4 regions of the Colwellia sp. MT41 genome follow, and region 3 is predicted to be linked to each of the others. Evidence: predicted binding sites of a transcription regulator. Region 3 holds the regulator's gene; each other region holds the start of a gene.
What was found. The regulator sigma-54, encoded in region 3, starts transcription at its own class of promoters, with help from an activator protein. The targets are predictions, from matches to a motif close to GTTGGCACGNNNNTNGNNT.
Positions count from the first base shown of each region.

Region 1: a site for sigma-54 is predicted at 3,228-3,246, ahead of CMT41_RS05730 (flagellar hook-length control protein FliK). Genes of this name have one in related genera too.
Region 2: a site for sigma-54 is predicted at 1,639-1,657, ahead of CMT41_RS01110 (PEP-CTERM sorting domain-containing protein). Genes of this name have one in related genera too.
Region 4: a site for sigma-54 is predicted at 1,249-1,267, ahead of fliE (flagellar hook-basal body complex protein FliE). Genes of this name have one in related genera too.

Region 1 is NZ_CP013145.1:1,352,229-1,356,954, forward strand. Features, by position in the region: gene fliG (flagellar motor switch protein FliG) at 1-447, shown strand, start outside; gene fliH (flagellar assembly protein FliH) at 490-1,281, shown strand; gene fliI (flagellar protein export ATPase FliI) at 1,342-2,703, shown strand; gene fliJ (flagellar export protein FliJ) at 2,755-3,192, shown strand; gene CMT41_RS05730 (flagellar hook-length control protein FliK) at 3,384-4,726, shown strand, end outside.
Region 2 is NZ_CP013145.1:255,292-260,017, forward strand. Features, by position in the region: gene prsT (XrtA/PEP-CTERM system TPR-repeat protein PrsT) at 1-1,366, opposite strand, end outside; gene CMT41_RS01110 (PEP-CTERM sorting domain-containing protein) at 1,749-2,555, shown strand; gene CMT41_RS18420 (cysteine-rich CWC family protein) at 2,731-2,946, shown strand; gene CMT41_RS01115 (FAD-dependent oxidoreductase) at 3,083-4,567, shown strand; gene CMT41_RS01120 (phosphoglycolate phosphatase) at 4,613-4,726, opposite strand, start outside.
Region 3 is NZ_CP013145.1:3,755,350-3,760,075, reverse strand. Features, by position in the region: gene rapZ (RNase adapter RapZ) at 1-131, opposite strand, end outside; gene ptsN (PTS IIA-like nitrogen regulatory protein PtsN) at 159-629, opposite strand; gene hpf (ribosome hibernation promoting factor) at 737-1,024, opposite strand; gene CMT41_RS15905 (RNA polymerase factor sigma-54) at 1,051-2,568, opposite strand; gene lptB (LPS export ABC transporter ATP-binding protein) at 2,687-3,442, opposite strand; gene lptA (lipopolysaccharide transport periplasmic protein LptA) at 3,432-4,076, opposite strand; gene lptC (LPS export ABC transporter periplasmic protein LptC) at 4,039-4,608, opposite strand; gene kdsC (3-deoxy-manno-octulosonate-8-phosphatase KdsC) at 4,605-4,726, opposite strand, start outside.
Region 4 is NZ_CP013145.1:1,345,897-1,350,622, reverse strand. Features, by position in the region: gene fliF (flagellar basal-body MS-ring/collar protein FliF) at 1-687, opposite strand, end outside; gene fliE (flagellar hook-basal body complex protein FliE) at 833-1,195, opposite strand; gene CMT41_RS05695 (sigma-54-dependent transcriptional regulator) at 1,428-2,768, opposite strand; gene CMT41_RS05690 (sensor histidine kinase) at 2,768-4,060, opposite strand; gene CMT41_RS05685 (sigma-54 dependent transcriptional regulator) at 4,227-4,726, opposite strand, start outside.

The DNA.
Region 1 (4,726 bases), 1.9 Mb from region 3:
GCTGGCGCACAAGCAGCGAAAATGGGCGGCTTAAAAGCCGCTGCAGATATCATGAACTACCTAGAGACGAATGTTGAAGGTATGTTAATGGACTCCATCCGTGAAAACGATGAAGAAATGAGTCAGCAAATTCAAGACTTGATGTTTGTCTTTGAAAACCTTGCCGATGTTGATGATCGTGGCATGCAAGCTATCTTACGCGAAGTACAGCAAGAGGCCTTAATGAAAGCGATTAAAGGCACTGATGAAGCGTTAAAAGATAAGATAATGAGTAATATGTCTAAACGTGCGGCGGAAATGATGGTCGATGATCTAGAAGCTATGGGCCCTGTACGTATAAGCGAAGTGGAAGCAGCGCAAAAAGAAATTTTGGCGGTGGCACGACGATTATCCGACGCAGGCGAGATTATGCTGGGCGGTGGTGGCGGTGGCGATGAGTTTTTATAAGATGAAACTAGCTTAGCTCAGCAGAGAATAAGGGTACACTAAATGTCAAAATCACCAGTTCGTATTATAAAAGCGTCACAAGAGAGCGCCATGGACGCTTGGCCTTTGCCAAATATCCAAGGGCAAGCTAGCTCAGAAGATAAAAATATAACCAATGCTTTTGGTCAAAAAAGTCACTGGGTTTATGAACCACCAGAGTCTGAAGAAGTTGAGCCACAACCACTGACAGCGCAAGAAATTGACGATATTCGTATAGCCGCCAGTGAAGAAGGCTTTAATCAAGGTAAGGAAGAAGGCTTCACTAAAGGTTTTGAAGAAGGTAAAGCTAAAGGGTTAGCAGAGGGAACAAAACAAGGTATTGCCGAAGGTACTGAGCAAGGTTTAACCCAAGGCAAGGAGCAAATTGAACAACAAAGTGATCGTTGGCAAAAATTAATTGAACAATTACACCTACCACTAGCAAGTGTGGAAAAAAATGTCGAAGAACAGCTTCTTAATTTGGTTTTACAGCTAACAGAAGCTGTGGTTTTACATGAAGCTAAAACTAACCCTGACATTTTAATGACGGCAATAACTACTGGCATCAAAAGTTTACCTAGTAGTGATGCTCAAACACAAATATGTTTAAACCCAAACGATATTAGCCTAGTCGAAGCTCAATTTGGCGCTGAGCATATTGCCGAGCAAGGTTGGCGTTTACTGCCAGCACCCCAACTGCCTCAAGGTAGCTGCCAAATAGAAAACAGCACCTCAAATATCGACCTGCAAATGAAAGCAAGGCTAAAGCAAGTGCTGGAACCTTTCTTTCAAGATGCTTTACATCAAAGCTCTTAATTTTTTGTCGCGCTTGATTGTTTTTCGTTTTAACTTTTTATCTTAAGGTAAATAAACACTATGGTTGATAGCTTACGTCTAACCGAGCGCTTTAAAAACAGTCAAAAATTTATTCATGACTTTAAAGCGCCCGTTGCCGGTAGGTTAGTGCGTGTTGTCGGTTTAACCCTAGAAGCCGTAGGCGTGAAAGCACATGTTGGTAGTCAATGTCTTGTTGAAACAGCACACGGTGATTTACTTGCTGAGGTTGTTGGTTTTGCTCAAGACATTACCTACTTAATGCCAGAAGAAAGCCTTCGTGGTGTTATGCCTGGCGCACGAGTGTTACCTATTTCCAGTAAATTTAAAGTACCTTTATCCATGGACCTACTCGGCCGGGTAATCAACGGTGTCGGCAAACCCATTGATGGTAAAGGGCCGATAAAATCAGATGATGATTATCATCATGATAGTAAACCCATGAATCCATTATCGCGACGAGCCATCACCGAGGTACTTGATGTTGGTGTACGCTCTATCAATAGCTTTATCACCATTGGTAAAGGCCAACGCATGGGGTTGTTTGCTGGCTCAGGTGTTGGTAAAAGTGTCCTTATGGGCATGATGACACGGGGGACATCGGCCGATGTTGTTGTGGTTGGTTTAGTGGGGGAGCGTGGCCGAGAAGTAAAAGAATTTATTGAAGAAATTTTAGGTGAAGAAGGGCTTAAGCGCGCCGTTGTTGTTGCCGCTCCGGCAGATAATTCCCCTTTAATGCGCCTTAAAGGTTGTGAAACGGCAGTTCAAATAAGCGAGTATTTTCGCGATCAAGGTTTAGATGTATTGTTACTGCTTGATTCATTAACACGTTACGCGCAGGCACAGCGTGAAATTGCCTTAGCAGTAGGTGAACCACCCGCAACTAAAGGCTATCCGCCGTCAGTTTTTTCTAAATTACCGCAATTAGTTGAACGTGCCGGCAATGGCGGTGAAGGGCAAGGCTCTATAACGGCATTTTATACGGTATTAACCGAAGGTGATGACTTACAAGACCCTATTGCGGATGCGGCGCGCGCTATTTTAGATGGCCATGTGGTCTTGTCTCGAGAGTTAGCCGATGCAGGACATTACCCCGCGGTGAATATTGAAGGCTCTATATCACGGGTTATGCCTATGGTCACTGATGACGAACATCAAGATTTGGCCAAGCAATTAAAGCAAATGTATTCCCTTTATCAGCAAAATAAAGACCTTATTGCCATAGGTGCTTACACCAAGGGCAATGACCCACGCATTGATCAGGCGATAAACGTGCTACCAGTGATCAACTTTTTTTTACAGCAAAAGATTACTGAAATTATTCCTTATGAGCAAAGTATTGCTCAGATGAAAGAAATTATTGCTGCGGCACATGCGCAAAATAAACAGCAAGCAAAGAGCTAGTTGTTGGTATAGATACAAAAGTATTGACTTAAAAGAGTACAGCAGATGGCAATGAAGCAACTTGATACCATATTAAAGTTTGAAAAAGACAACGAGCAACGTTGTGCCGATCAATTGAAATTAGCTGAAAATGAGTATCAACAAAATATTACCCGTTTACAAGGTGTGGCAGACTACCGCTTAGAATACATGAAACGATTAAGTCAACGAGCAGAGCAGGGCTTAGACAGTGCCACTTATAGACATTACCATGCTTTTATCGCCAAACTTGATACCGCGGCCAAGCAGGTGGAAATTGCTATGCGACAAGCCAAAGCACTGGTTGAGCAAAGTAAAAGTATTTGGCTTAAACAAAGGCAAAAGGTGAAAGCCGTTGAGCTATTACGTGATAAACGTTTGCAAAAAATGGCGGTAGCAGCACAAAGAGCTGAACAAAAAATGTTTGATGAAATAGCCACTCAACAATTTGTTCGACGCGCTTTACGTTAGTTATTTTGGCTATAACATCCGTTATAAATTTAATAACTGGAATGATTATTGCTTTACATAGTATAGAGACCAGCTAGCAAAGCGCTAGTACAGAGTTTATATCGCGCACAGATGAAAGTTACCGTGGCAATAGTCAGTAATAGACAGTGTGGTTTTTATTATTTTAGCTAATTTCAACGATTGGAATAACTATGCAATCAGCAAACGTTTCACCTGTTTTTTTATCACAAGATACTGATTTAAAAACCAAAAGTAATTCGGTACCTTCCGGTGAACGAGCTGATGAGGCCGAATTTTCTCGTTTGGTTGCCCAACATGTCAGCGATGAAAGTAACGTCACCAGTGATAAAGAGTCTCAAGGAGAAATTGCATCAGCTTCGGCAACGCTTGGTAATGATGTTGCCGCCAACGGCAAAAATGACACAGATGAAGTCAAAAGTCGCCAAGAAAGTGACTATTCAGCGGAAGTTCTCGCTGATAGTGCCAATCAAGATAATAGCGAACACTCGTCCGCAAATAATATTTTGGTGACAGCGGATGATAAAACTACAGCAAACTCAGCTAATAATGACGCCTTAGCTGAGTCTGAGCAGTTTATTGCACTGCTTTATAATAGCGATCAAACGTTAACTAATACGGCCGAAAAATCAACAAAGAGTGAGCCCGTTAATAGCCAACAAATTATTCAAGCCAACAAGAGTAAAGTCGGTATTGCCGAGGCTAAACAGGATACCAGCGCAACAGACGCTGATGAAAAGGGTAAATTAAATGCACGAAATACTGTTGAACTTAGCTTTGAACATAAGCTCAAGGCGTTTTCAAAAGAGGAATTACTCGCTCAAAGCCAGCTAAAAAATGTTGATTTTGCGCAGCAACCAGGCGAGCAACTACTAAAAAATTACCAACAATCACTGCAAAGCATCAGCAACAATCAAAGTATAACTAGCGAGCAGTTAACGAATGCCCAGTTAACTGCAGCTCAACTGAATAATAATAAAGTAAGCGATTTAGCGGCCAGTATTTCAGCAACCAATAAAAGCCAAATTACCGAGCAAGTAGACTCGGGTTTATACCAATTGCCCGTTGAGCCTATTGGTAATGATAAGCTAACCGCCGCAGAGGTACAGCTTCTTGCTAAAGACCCATTAGCAAAAGACCCATTAGCAAAAGAGTCATTAGCTAAAACTAAAGCGCCCCTAAGTGAAAAAAATGTCACTTTATCAGCCAAACCCCCAGGTAAAAATAGTGCTGAATTGCCAGTTTCCCCATCGGATGCAACTGAAAAACAGGTACCTTCTGTTACTAAAGTAGCGAACCATACACTCGAGGCTGTGCCAAATAAAGCCAGTAAGAATGAGCAACAATTCGCTGAAAAAGCCGAGTTAGAGACTAGCTCGGTTCACTCAATATTAAGTAATATTAGTGCCGATAAAGCAATAGCAGAACGAACTACACCGGCGATAATACCGCATGAAATTACCGCTAAAGAACAGCCCGTAGCTGTTCAAGCTAAACAAGTGAACTTGAGCAATGC
Region 2 (4,726 bases), 840 kb from region 3:
TTTGATAGGCATCAATCAAGAGTAATTTTATTTGTGTGCCATTAATTTTATTATCTTTAATGGCTGATAAGGCCTCTATGGCTGCTTTATAATCGCCAGATTGCATTTTACTGCGCGCCAAGTTACTTACGCTAACGGTAGAATTGGGGTAACTATCCACTACTTTTTCAAAGTAAAATTGTGCCTTGGCACTATCTTCTAATTGTAAGTAGGTTAAGCCAAGCAGTGTTAAAATATCAGCATTACCTGGACGAGCAACATTGGTTTTGATGAGTAAGTGACGGGCAGAATTTAAATCGCCTTGTTGTATTTCAATACTGGCGAGCATGCGTACAGTATCAATATCATACTCAACATAATTAAGGTAATAGCTTAGGTAGCGATGGGCATCATTTAAGTTACCAAATTGAAAATTGGTCAGTCCAGCTAAAAAATAATAATCAGGGGTGTTTTTCATCACCTCAGGTGGTACTGCGGATAAGGTGGCGATTACCTCGGTGAGTTTGTTGTTAGCAGCATTATTATTATTCGGCATGCTGGCATTGATAATGGCTTTTAAATAACCCGCTCTCGGTTCATTGGGAATTTTCGCCAGAATAAAATCCACATGGGCAACGGCTTGTTGATACTCTTGCAACTCAATGTGCAGCATAGCTATGGTTAAACGAGCGGATAAGTGTTTATCATTAATCTTGAGCGCTTCATTAATAGCAAGTAATGCCCCTTGGCGATCGCCTAAGCGATGTAATATTTTAGCTTTTAATACCCAACCATTGATAAATGGTTTAACACTGCTAAGAGATAAATCAATGTAAGCGAGTGCTTTATTAACGTTGGACTCTTGAAAAGCAATTTGTGCTCTACCTAATAAGGCTATCTGGTTTTTAGGTTTCATACTGAGTGCGGCAATAAACGCTTTATCAGCTAGTTTATATTGTTTTTTGCCAATAAATGCTTGTCCTCTAATGAGTAATAACTCATTTTCAATTTGCTTGTTACGCTGACCAAGTTGCGCTATTTCTAATGCTTGGTCATATTTTCCTTGTAAAAGGTAAGCTTGCCCGTACAAGGTAATTAATCGGTCGTTATCAACCTTGCCATCTCTGGCTCGATCGAGTTCTATTTGTGCTGCCGAGCCATTGCCTTGAGTTATGAGTATTTGTGCCATTAACACCCGCGATGGCATATGTGTAGGGTTTGCTTGGATAATATTTTTTAAATGGATAATAGCACTAGCAAACTCATCATTTTGAAAAGCAATTAAGGCTTGTTCATAACTGGCATCAAGATTTTCGTTTGCCAATGTTAAAGGTGTAATGAACGAGAGAGAGAGTAAAGCAACTATTAAGCTATTATTTATATTCATGTTATACCGATTTTAATAATCTGTTTTTAGGGTGGTTATGCATACTAGTTTACTTTACTAGGTGCTTTGCCTGAGGTTTAACTGTAAATCTATTGCAAGACATTAATTATTAAAATAGTAACATTGATAGTGACTTAGTTAAAAAACATTTATATAAATTAATTAGCAAAAATTTAACAATGATTGTCGGTTTTTTTTACACCAGAAAACTTTACCCGCTGAACTCAACAAGGTAACATGCTTAAGGTGTTGTTAAATGGCGACATTGAATTTATGGTACGATAATTGCTTACTGTATTATGTAATATAAGAAAATGGTTAAACTGCTATAAATGGCGGGTTAACCGGTAATTAACTCTCAAAGCGATAAAGTATTAAGACTATGACTTTAATTAAAAATGTATTTAAAATTCTTGCAGTAACTGCTTTATTTTCATCGGCTAATTTATTCGCCGCTGATTTTTTTGTTAATACCACGATTGATGATGCAAATAATGATGCCGTTGGTGGTTGGAAATATGAAATTGACAAAATGGATGTAAAATGGGCAAGTGACGGTTTAATTACTATTGATATTTATACCAACTTTGTTGATTACAATAATGAATATAGTACTGGTTCAAGTTGGCAATATGATTCAGATTGGCAATGGAAATCTAATGGCAACATTGTTTTAGGTGATTTACTTATTGGCACTGATGGTGCTAATTCACCTTTTGACTATGCTTTTGTTTTGTCTGATGCGGATAGACAACGTCAGAAATATTGGGAAAAGAGTCACTGGGATAATACCGGTACTTTAACTGAAATCAGCTCTACGTTAACGGCAAAAGAATTTCATAATAATTCTAGCAGCGTACAAGAGGGCCAAGTCATGGCTGGAGATATCGTTCCAGGTACAGGTCAACAAAGTGCTTGGTCTGTTGATAGACAAAACACGGGTGCTAATTATGATAATTATGATGTGATCAGTTTTAGCTTTAACGTCAGTGGCATTGATGCTTTTCAAAATGCTTCACAATTAGCCTTTAGTTGGGCCATGTCTTGTGCCAATGATATCGTTGCTGGTGTAGTTAGTGTTAATCGTCCTACTAGTGTGCCAGAGCCAGCAACAGGGTTACTTATGTTATTAGCCTTTGCTTTTATGGCTAAAATCCGCAGCAAAAAAGCAAATGATTTTTCTGCCTAGTTCATGAGTGTATGTAGCTTAGGTAAGTTGTAGATACAAAAATGAATGAAAAAAAACGACCTAAGGGTCGTTTTTTTATGCGCTAAAATACGCATTAAAACACGTACTAACACGGGTAAAGCTGTTAATATCACCGTTTGCTATTACCCCTAACACACATATTTACTGAACTTTTATGACATCTAAAAATGATGATAGTATTTGCCCTTTATGTCAGCAAAATAATCGTTGCGATGTTAACGCTAACAGTGGTTGCTGGTGTATGAATAGCCAAGTAGCTGAAGCACTTTTGGCAAAGATTCCTACTCATCTTAGAAACATAAGTTGTGTCTGTAATGCTTGTATTAGAGGTCATCTACAGCAACAAACGTTAAATCATAGTGCCGAGTAACAGTTTTTATGACACCTGTTTTATTCGCTGTAAAAATAAAAACACCTACGAATAATAATTATTTATCTTTTAGCACTACGAAAGTAACGCTCAGGATAGTAAAATCCCCCTATGAAAGCATTATCTTGTTACCTTTATGAATAAATCCCAAGCAAGCCCAGCAGTAAATCAATCAATACTAAGCTCAAAGGCTAAAATTGCCATTATTGGTGGTGGTGTTGCTGGCTCCACCATAGCTTTACGATTTGCTGAACTCGGCTTAGACACCACACTGATAGAAAAAGGCCCCAGTTTAGTCAATGGCCCACCTATTTGCCATTTACATGCTGGCGGTAACTTGTATCGTGAGATTTGTGATCAGCAGTGTCTTACTTTATTACAGCAATCGATAGATACCGTGAAAGTATATCCACACAGTGTCAATATACGCCCGACACTTATTGCGCTGCCTAAAACGGATCATGGCCAACCAGAAGATCTATTACCTCGCCTAGAAAAATTACGCGCCAGATATGCTGAGCTAGTGGCTCAAGATGAGAGCAACAAGGTACTAGGTGAACCAGAGCATTACTTTCGGTTTTACTCGCGGGCAGAGCTTGATGCACTGCTTGATATACCATTACCAAGCGTGGCAAAAAATGACAGTGATTGGTTAGTCGCCTTTGCCCAGCATGTTGAATTAGACAGTCTTAAATTTCCAGTGCTGTTAGTACAAGAATATGGCTTATCAGCATTTCGTTTTGCTGCTATTACCAATTTAGCGATAGCGCGTTTGCCCAGCTGTCATTTACATACTAACAGCCAAGTTATCGCTATTACTAAGCAAGAAAATTCTTTAGGTTGGCAAGTGTCAACTCAGCACCAACAGAGCCAAGTTATTAGCCATCAGTATTATGATTATGTGATTAATGCCTGTGGTTTTAAAAGTGGTGAAATTGATGACATGGTAAGTGCTAAGCGGCAACGTATGGTGGAGTTTAAAGCCGCTTATGTTGCTCATTGGTCTAAATGCCAAGGCTTATGGCCTGAGGTTGTCTTTTATGGCGAGCGCGGTACTCCGCAAGGGATGGCGCAATTAACGCCATACCCAGATGGCTATTTTCAACTACATGGTATGACCCAAGACATTACCCTGTTTGACCAAGGCCTAGTGGCCAGTTGTCAGCAAAGTGCCCAGCCAAAATTAGCACCACGATTTATCGAAAAAATTGATAAACAGTGGCCTGAGCAGCTGATAAGTAATAGAACCTTAGGGTCTATTGCCCATATTGCCCAGTTTATCCCCGCTTTTAGCACAGCAGTGGTAGCGGCAAAGCCGTTATTTGGTGCTCAGCAAATCCCAGGAGAAGATGCAGATTTACGTACTGCTGATGTCTCTTTTTATGGTCAACATTACGCCCGCGCAGAAATTGTTAAAGCCTCATCGGCCTTAGCCGCTGCCGATGCTATATTGAAAAACCTAGTCGAGTGCGGCTTAGTTGCCGAGTTAGAGCTGGGCAAATATTTAACGGAACACTATTTCCCCATAAGCCTGCAATGTTCTGCTGCCGAAGTCACTGAACATGCTATAGCCTTAGCCAAACAGCGTGATTACCCTATTGCTTTGGCAAAGAACCTGTAGCGCCCTGTCTGTAAGTTAACGTAAGTAATAGTAAATTAGCGAGTGTTAACGCTGCAGGGCTGCCAGTAGTTCGTTAAAAGTGTCAAAGCACCACTGTGGCTGATATGTAGCAATATCTTCACCATAGTTATAACCATAAGTTAAGCCGACACTGTCTAT
Region 3 (4,726 bases):
ACCGTATGGATTAATGCCGGTAAGAGGTTAATTGGAATGTTATCGACACAATAATAACCAAGATCTTCTAATACGCGTAGGGCAACTGATTTACCCGAGCCAGAGCGGCCACTAACTATGATTAGTTTCATTCTTATATCTTATATCCGTGTACTTTACTATATGGCATCTAGGGTATTACTAGCTTGTTGAATTAGGTTATAGAGTGCTTGATTATCATGGCATTTGCGAACTCGCTTAATCATCTTTTTATTACTAAATAATTTAGCGATACTTTGTAGGGTAATTAAGTGTTCTTTACAGCTATTTTCCGGCACAAATAAGGCAATAAAAACATCTACATTCCTATTATCTATGGCATCAAAATCAATAGCTTGTTCTGTTGTTATTAACACTGCGACAGCTTTATTGGCATTAGGTAATCGACCATGGGGTATGGCAATGCCGTTTCCTATGCCGGTACTACCCATTTTTTCTCTATTAAGTAAACTTTCTAGCAGATCATCTTGTTCTATATCACCGATTTGCTTGGCAGCGAGTTGACAAATTTTTTCTAAAATACGTTTTTTACTGGTGATTTCTACATCACAAGTGGTACAGCTTGTTGTTAATATTTCTGATAATTGCATAATGGTGTTAATTATTTTAGGCGCCCAACTGTGCTAATTCATTTAGCTTAGGGCGCCAGATTTATCGGCTTTAATTACTTTAAAGCGTATTCATGATTTAGCTAAGCTTAGTGCTGAGCTATCTTACCTTTATACTTAAGGATTTGTCGATCAAGTTTATCAACTAGAGTATCAATAGAAGCATACATGTCGCCGTTAACTGCTGAGGCAAACACTTCACCGCCATTAATATGGATATTGGCTTCTGCTTTTTGGTTAAGCTTTTCTACGGTAAGTACGACATGAATATTATTGATATGATCAAAATGTCGTTCTAGTTTTGAGAACTTGCTATCAACATATTTTCGTAATGAACTTGTTACTTCTACATGATGGCCAGAAAGATTAATTTGCATAAGCATGATCCTTTTATGGTAGTGTTTTAAAGTAAACTCTTACGTTGGTTTGATGGTGGTATCGCTAATGATTCTCGGTATTTAGCAATAGTCCGTCGCGCCACTTTTATTCCCTGCTCGGCCAGTATATCAGCCATTTTGCTGTCACTTAACGGTTTAGCAGGTGTTTCCGCTAAGATAAGTTTTTTAATTAAAGAACGAATTGCGGTCGATGAACATTCACCACCATTTTCGGTACTAACATGGCTGGAGAAGAAGTATTTTAACTCAAAAATCCCTCTTGGTGTGTGCATGTATTTTTGCGTGGTCACTCGAGATATGGTGGATTCGTGCATATCAACAGCTTCAGCAATATCATTGAGCACCATAGGAAGCATGGCTTCAGCACCATGCTCTAAAAATCCTTGCTGACGCTGAACTATGCAATTGGACACCTTGAGTAAGGTGTCATTACGAGATTCTAAGCTCTTAATAAACCATTTGGCTTCTTGCAAGTTTGATCTAATAAATTGACCATCATTAGTTGATGATTTCATTGTTTTAGACATGGCCGCATATTGCTTATTAATAGAGAGTTTTGGTGCCGTGTCCGAATTTAACTCAACCACCCAGCGACCATTTTTCTTTTCAACGGTAACATCAGGAATAACGTATTGGTTATTACCTTTAATTACCGCATCACCTGGACGAGGATTTAAGCTTTGAATTAAACGCATAACTTCACGCAGTTGATCTTCTTTTAATTTGGTTTTACGCATTAACTGACGGTAATCTCGGTTACCAAGTAAATCAATATGTTCATTGATAATGAGTTTACTTTCTTTCAGATAAGGGGTATCAGCACTAAATTGATTCAACTGAATAAGTAAACAATCAGCAATTGAGCGAGCAGCGACGCCAATAGGGTCAAACATATTAATACGTTTTAAGACCGCTTCAACTTCATCCTGCTCTAGCCCTTCTGTACCGACACTTTCTAGAATTTCTTCTGGTGATACGGTTAAATAACCGGCATCATCAACTGCTTCAATAATGGCAATAGCGATGGTTTTATCGGTATCAGTGAAAGGCGTTAATTCCATTTGCCACAATAGATGATCTTGAATGGAGTCCGTGGTTTCCCCTTGATAGGTATAATCATCGGCAGGGCTACTAACTGCGCCGGTATTTGAAACGCCAGCACTGTAACTTTCTTCCCAGGTGGTATCGATATTTAGTTCTTCGGGTATTTCCTTTTTTTCCATGGCCTCAGTGGTACTGATTTCGTCAATACTTGCTGGTTGCTCTTCACTCCCGTCACTTGTTGTCAGCTCAGTGTTAGTTTCAGAGACACTGGTTGTAAATGCTTCTTCAAGATTGTTTTCATCGCTAGTATTTTCATTTTCAACTTTTTCATCAAGCTCAAGTAATGGATTGCTCTCTAATACTTCTTGAATTTCTTGTTGTAATTCTAACGTTGACAGTTGCAACAGCTTGATTGCTTGTTGCAACTGCGGAGTCATGGTTAATTGTTGTCCAATACGGAGCTGTAGTGTAGGTCGCATCTAGGTTATATGATTTCCTATTTATTATTCTTAGTAGTTATAGTTTGCTAATCTATCACTACTTTGCTCTTAAATTGTTCTGCTTAAAGCTAGTCATTTTCGCTTTAGTATAGCCTTACTATAGCGTGAATTGTTCGCCAAGGTATACATCTCTCACTTTTTGATTAGCAAGAATTTGCTCGGCATTGCCTTGGGCAATTATTTCACCGTGGCTAACGATATAGGCATGCTCACAAACGTCTAAAGTTTCTCTAACATTATGGTCGGTGATTAATATACCTATGCCGCGCTCTTTTAATTGTAATATTATTTTTTTAATGTCGCCAACCGAAATAGGGTCAACACCAGCAAAGGGTTCATCTAATAAAATAAATTGTGGCTCAGCCGCTAATGCTCGGGCAATTTCAACGCGTCGTCTTTCACCACCTGACAAGCTCATGCCGGTATTATCTTTGATATGACAAATATGAAACTCTTCTAACAGGTGTTCAAGTTTTTCCGCGCGTTGTGTTTCAGTAAGCTCTTTACGTATTTGTAAGATAGCCATGATATTATCACTAACGGTGAGTTTTCTAAAAATTGATGCTTCTTGCGGTAAATAACCTATGCCCATGCGGGCTCTTTCATGCATAGGAATAAGTGTTAAGTCTTGGCCATTGAGTTTGATAGTGCCACCATCATTGGGGACTAAGCCAACAATCATATAAAAGGAGGTGGTTTTGCCAGCGCCATTGGGTCCTAATAAGCCAACTATTTGCCCAGCATTAACTTGTAAACTGACATTTTTAACAACCTGTCTATTTTTATAGGACTTAGATAAACCCTCGGCAATTAACGTGTTTACCGAGGGTTTACTATCGATATTAGTAGCCACTGCCATTACCTTTTTTATCTGCTTCTTGCTCAATTACGTTATCAGCGGATTGTTCCGCTTTAGACTTTTCGTGAGTTTCTTTTTGTTTCTTTAATATTGTTGGTTGCAGTATGGTGGTAACAGACTGGTTATCAGAGCCCTGTGCTTCTAGTTTTTCGCTTAAGGTATTATAAGTGATTATATCACCACTGACCTCACTACCCGCTTGCTTGACCAGCGCATTACCTGAAATCTTGATCATATGAGCGTTAGGGGTATAGGTTATTTCATCGGCTTGTAAGCTAATTAAGCTACCGTCTTCTAGTCGCTGCTCAAAGGTGGCAGGATTTCCTTTGGCTAAATAGGTATCATTTTTTTCACCGGTTTTTTTATCAATACGACTAAATACCTTAACTATATCTGCGGTAATGGAAATAGAGCCTTGTCTAATACTGACATTATCTAAATAACTGGCAATTTTGTTTTTAAGGTCGGCAGATTGTCGTTGTGATTTAATGGTAATTTCTTGCTCTAAATCTTTTTTAGCCGCGTGGGCATTAGTAAATAAGAATAGGCTGCAAGTTAGGGCTAGTACTTTCAAGGTACTTTGGTATAAATTAGCTATCATCATGTTTCTTATAAATTGTGCGTTCATGCTGGGTTAGGGTCATTTGTTTAGTGTTCAAATCGATAATTAATCCTGAGCCGTACATGGTGAAATCCCTGCCGACCACAATAACGGCTTGCTCTGAACTAATAATGTTGGTTTTTAAATCTAATACGATTTCTTTGCAGTGAATCTCTTTTATTAAGCTATCAATTTCAGTTGCTTGAATAAGCACCTGCCTTTTCAATTCAACACGATTATCTTTGTACAGTGTTGCTTCTTGGGCACTAATTTTCCACGGTTTACCTTGTTTTTGTGGATATAAAGTATAAAGTGGCGCTTCAAAGTAACTCACCTCCAAATCTGCATAATGTTCCATTCGTTCTGCTTCAATGGTGTGAGACAATTGTCCCGATTTACTATAAATTTTACTTTGTAGTTTCTCGGCGATAAAGTCAGGGCGCTGTTCATCAACGATTAAAGTATCTTGCTCTATTGATGCCGTGCGCCATTCAATAATGCCATAGATTAGTGCGCTAAGCAGTAAAACAAATAGCGCTAGGCTATTTAATCGGCTCATACACTAGCGCCTGTAGCGTGGTCCAAGTTACCTTGACTTTGCATAATTAAGTCACATATTTCCCGCACAGCGCCAAAACCGCCGCGAGTAAAAGTAGTGTAATCAGCGCCCCGTAATA
Region 4 (4,726 bases), 1.9 Mb from region 3:
ATTTTGTGAACCTGAATTAAGTAAACGACCGTTTTGATCAGTAACCGTGACCCGGTTTGGCCTTAAACCTTGCACGGCCGAAGCAATAATATCAACCACGGCATCAACTTCTTCATCGGATAAAATCTTGCCGCGTCGCATAGTTAACACTACAGTAGCGGATGGGGTTTTTTCGCGCCTAGCAAAGACATTCTCACGTGGGATAGCTAATAAAACTCTAGCACGGCTAATACTATTTAGTTGTTCTACCGTGTTAGCCAATTGTTGCTCTCTGCCATATTTCAATCGTTCTCGCTCAAGGCGTTGACTAACGCCAAAGCCCATATCTTGCATTAAAATATTTTCACCTTGTGAAACCTCATCGGTTAAGCCTTCACGAGCAAGTAATAACTTAACCTGTTGATATTCATCGGTAGGTACTGAAATAGTGTTATTTTCTTGACGGTATTCTACTTGATTTTCATCAAGGTAATCCATGGTTTTAATAAGCTGCTGCGTTGGTAATTTTGTCAAAATACGATACTCAGGCTCATTGGCCAGCATAATAACAAATACCGCAATAGCTAAACAAATCGCCAAGGCCACCACAATGGTAATTTGTCTTAAAATATCAACATTACCTAACGATGCAGCAAAGCCGGATTTTTGCTCTTCCATTCCCGCGCTATCAGCTTCACTGGCGATCATATCACCATCGCTATCAGCTGCTACCATTGCGTTTGTATCTGCCACTTCACTTCTCCGCTGTACTGTTTTTTACGACAAAATTTATTTAATAACTTAGGGTAACTTAATTCAGATACTCAGATTTAACTGATGTAAGCCAGTTAAATTATACTGGCATGCTCATAATCTCTTTATAGGCTTCAACAAACTTATTGCGTATTTGCACCGTTGCATCTAAGGCGATACCTGATTTAGAGGAAGCAATCATCACTTCAGCCAGGGTGACGTTAGAATCGCCCATTTCAAAGGATCTTTTCAGTTGCCCTGATTCTTGTTGTAATTCATTAACGCTATTTAAGGCATCTGTTAGCATATTACCAAAATTACTGCTTGAGTCGTTGATTTTTCCCACGCTGCTATCAGCAAGACCATTAACACCCATGGCATCAACCGAGGGTAATTTGTTACCCATAGCTTGTAGCGACATACTTTGCATTTGGCTATAGAGAGAGTTACTTTTGATATCCATAGTGCGCTCACTTTTGTCAATTTTTTTACGTTAAATTAGGTATAACAATGTGACTGCAAGCATAGTGCCAAAAACGTTATTTAGTTTTACCAAGGGGAGGGGAGCAGGAAAAAATCGAAAGCTACTTTACTAAGGGATAGCAATAATAGCTTTTGATTTTGTTAGAGCGGGGGAGAACAGTAATTTGGCTATAACTAGCTGTTAGTGATAATAGCTCGTTAGACTGAATAAGCTAGGCGGGGATTTCTATACCCGAGTCGCGCATTTTGGCAATTTTATAGCGTAAGGTACGTGGGCTAATGCCTAAGCGCTCGGCCACCGCTTTACGACTACCATGGCAGGCTTGTAAGGTATCAAGAATAATTTGATGCTCTTGCAATTTTAATTCACTACCAAGCTTATCGTCAGTGTTCGTCACTTGCTCTGGCTCTATCACTAATGCGGTATCAAAGTTTTCAATCATTAAATCGCCCGCATCAATAAGCTTGTCGGTATGTAAAATAAGTGCCCGTTGGATAACATTATCCAACTCTCTGACATTACCGGGCCAATGATAAGCATTAAGTTTACTACGCGCAGCACCCGAAAACTCAGGGATGGGATCGCCATTTTTTTGACAATGACGAGAGATTAAGTGTTGCGCCAGCACAAGTATATCATCAACGCGCTCAGCTAAGGGTAGCCAAGTGAGTGGGAAAACGTTAAGACGATAATAAAGGTCTTCTCTAAAGAGACCATCCTTTACTGCGGCTTGTAGGTCTCTATTCGTGGTAGCAATAACACGTACATCAAGACTTATGATTTTTCTGCCACCTAAGCGTTCTACTTCGCGCTCTTGCAATACCCGTAAAATTTTGGCTTGTAGCCCTATATCCATTTCGGTTATTTCATCAAGTAGAATAGTGCCGCCCTGCGCTTGTTCGAACTTTCCTGGGCAGGCTTGGATGGCGCCGGTAAAAGCACCTTTCTCATAACCAAATAAGGTGGCTTCAAGCATATTTTCAGGAATGGCCGCACAGTTAATGGCGATAAAAGGTTGTGCACTGCGTTTAGAGTGATGATGAACATACTGGGCTAACACTTCTTTACCTGAGCCACTGGGACCAAGGATCATTACCGACGCATCGGTACTGGCGACTTTTTTAGCCAAAACCAGTAATTCTAATGAGCGTTTATCGGCCACGATGGGCTCATTTTTATTCACCTTTTTGGGCGGAATATATTGACTGACCATATTGAGTAACACTTGCGGTGCAAAGGGCTTGGCAATATAGTTACAAGCGCCATCTCGCATCGCTTGTACCGCATCATCAATGGTGCCATATGCTGTCATCAGTAACACCGGTAAATTTACCTGTTTATTTTTAATACTTTTCAATAAAGATAAGCCCGACATACCACCCATTTGTACATCACTGACAACAATATCAACCTGCTGTTTTTTCAACAGCAATAAAGCAGCTTCACCAGAATCTGCCTCTACACAGCAATAACCGGCTAATGATAAGGTATCAACCAAGGCTTCACGTAAACCGGCATCATCTTCCACCACAAGAACTTTATGTTCAGCCATTAGTACTCTCCCTCTGGATTGTTTTTCATCACACTACCCTGCTCTAGCAGCGGTAATTTAATCACAAAATGTGCACCTGCACCTGCATCAGCTTCGTTAAGTAAAGTCACCTCACCTTGATGAGCGTTAACCACAGACTTCACCACAGCCAAACCAAGCCCAGTGCCTTTACTGCTTGAGGTATAGAAAGGCTGAAAAATTTTATCACGAATTTCAAGGTCTATACCTGGGCCATTGTCCTTAACACTTAAATATAAATGATTGTCTTGGCTATACACTTGAATATTTATCAAGGGGGCAACTATTTTAGCGGCACTACTTGCCGGTAAGGCGGTCATGGCATTTAAGGCGTTATGCAATAAGTTTTGCATAGCGCCTGTTAAGGCACTTTTATTGCCTAGGATATAAAGCTCATCTTCACAGTACTGTACTTTGACTTGTGCACCCGCTTTACTTATTAAAGCATCCATAGAATGCACCGCATCATCAATCAAGGCGTTAACGGCTAAAGGAGCAACAACCTGTTCTTTACCACTTTTAGAAAACAGCAGCATATCATTCACTTGCTGCTCTAAATCATGTAAGCGGGCGTTTAATTTCTTTTGAAAATCAACACGTGCCGATTCTGCTAATTTATTACTGATTAAGTTTTCACCATATAAAATTGCCGCAGATAATGGCGTACGAATTTGATGAGCTAGGGTTGAAACCATTTTACCTAATGAAGAAAGACGCTGCATCTGCGCTATTTTATCTTGTAAAAGGCGGGTCTCGGTAAGGTCGGTAATCAGAATTAACTGCCCCGGCTGAGCGCCTAAACTGGTGATTTCTAATTTAACACGGCGACCATCTTTAAGTGATATTTCATGCCAATCACCTTCACGTGGATTGAATGAACGGGCTATAACATTAAACCATGGTTGACCAAGAATAGGCTCATCGAGTAAGTCGATCGCCACTTGGTTTATCTTGACCACAATGCCATTACCGTCAAGCATAACTAAGCCTGTTGGCATAAGCTCTATTAGCTGATCTGCTAATAAGCTATCACTAGGGTGCTGTTTTTCTGAACTTGAACTATGAGCATGGTTAGTGCTAGCAATGGTATTGACAGAAAAACCAGGCTCTTTATGTTGAGTACTTTGTGCTCTCAAAGCCGCTAATTCACCAGGGAACGCTTCTTGCTCGAGTAAAGATGGTTTATTCACCTCAACGACATTAATAGCATTAAACGCGGCAATAGCGCCTGACTCTATCATAGGGGTGGTTGCTGTAGGGATTGCTTGTGCCATAACTTGTGCCATAACCTAGGTACTCTAGTAAAACTATCTAATACCTAACAAGCATTTACTATGCCATAATTTTCATTATAAATTTCAAACAGATAAAAAGACAATAAACAAAGATAAGCTAAAAGCAGCCGTCAAGCTATTGACCTTTTGTACGATGTAAGAGCAATTATTCACTGGCTTTTTGTAAATCATATTTACGCATTTTTTCAACTAAGGTGGTTCTACGCATACCTAAGGTTTCCGCCGCTCGGGCAACGACATAGTCATGTTTACTTAACGATTGTTTAATTAAAGAAACTTCTAAATCAGCAAGATGTTCTTTTAAATTTAAACCGTCTGAGGGTAACATGGCCGCATCAGCAGCGTTTAGCTGTGTATTTATCGCTGGGATCGGTTGAGCTTCATCACTAATTTCATCATCGTCATCATCACAACCAGAGAAAAGCCCATTGATAACATCTTGCTCTTGTAACTCTTCAGGGTATTCCGGGTTATAAGCTTGGACATCAATATGCTGATATTTAAAGGGCAGCTCAGCAACATCGACGATTTGCTCACTGTACATAATTATCATACGCTCAATTAAGTTGGATAATTCACGGACATTACCTGCCCACGGGTGCTCCATTAGTGACTCGATGGCTTTTTCAGTAAAGCGCACCGTTC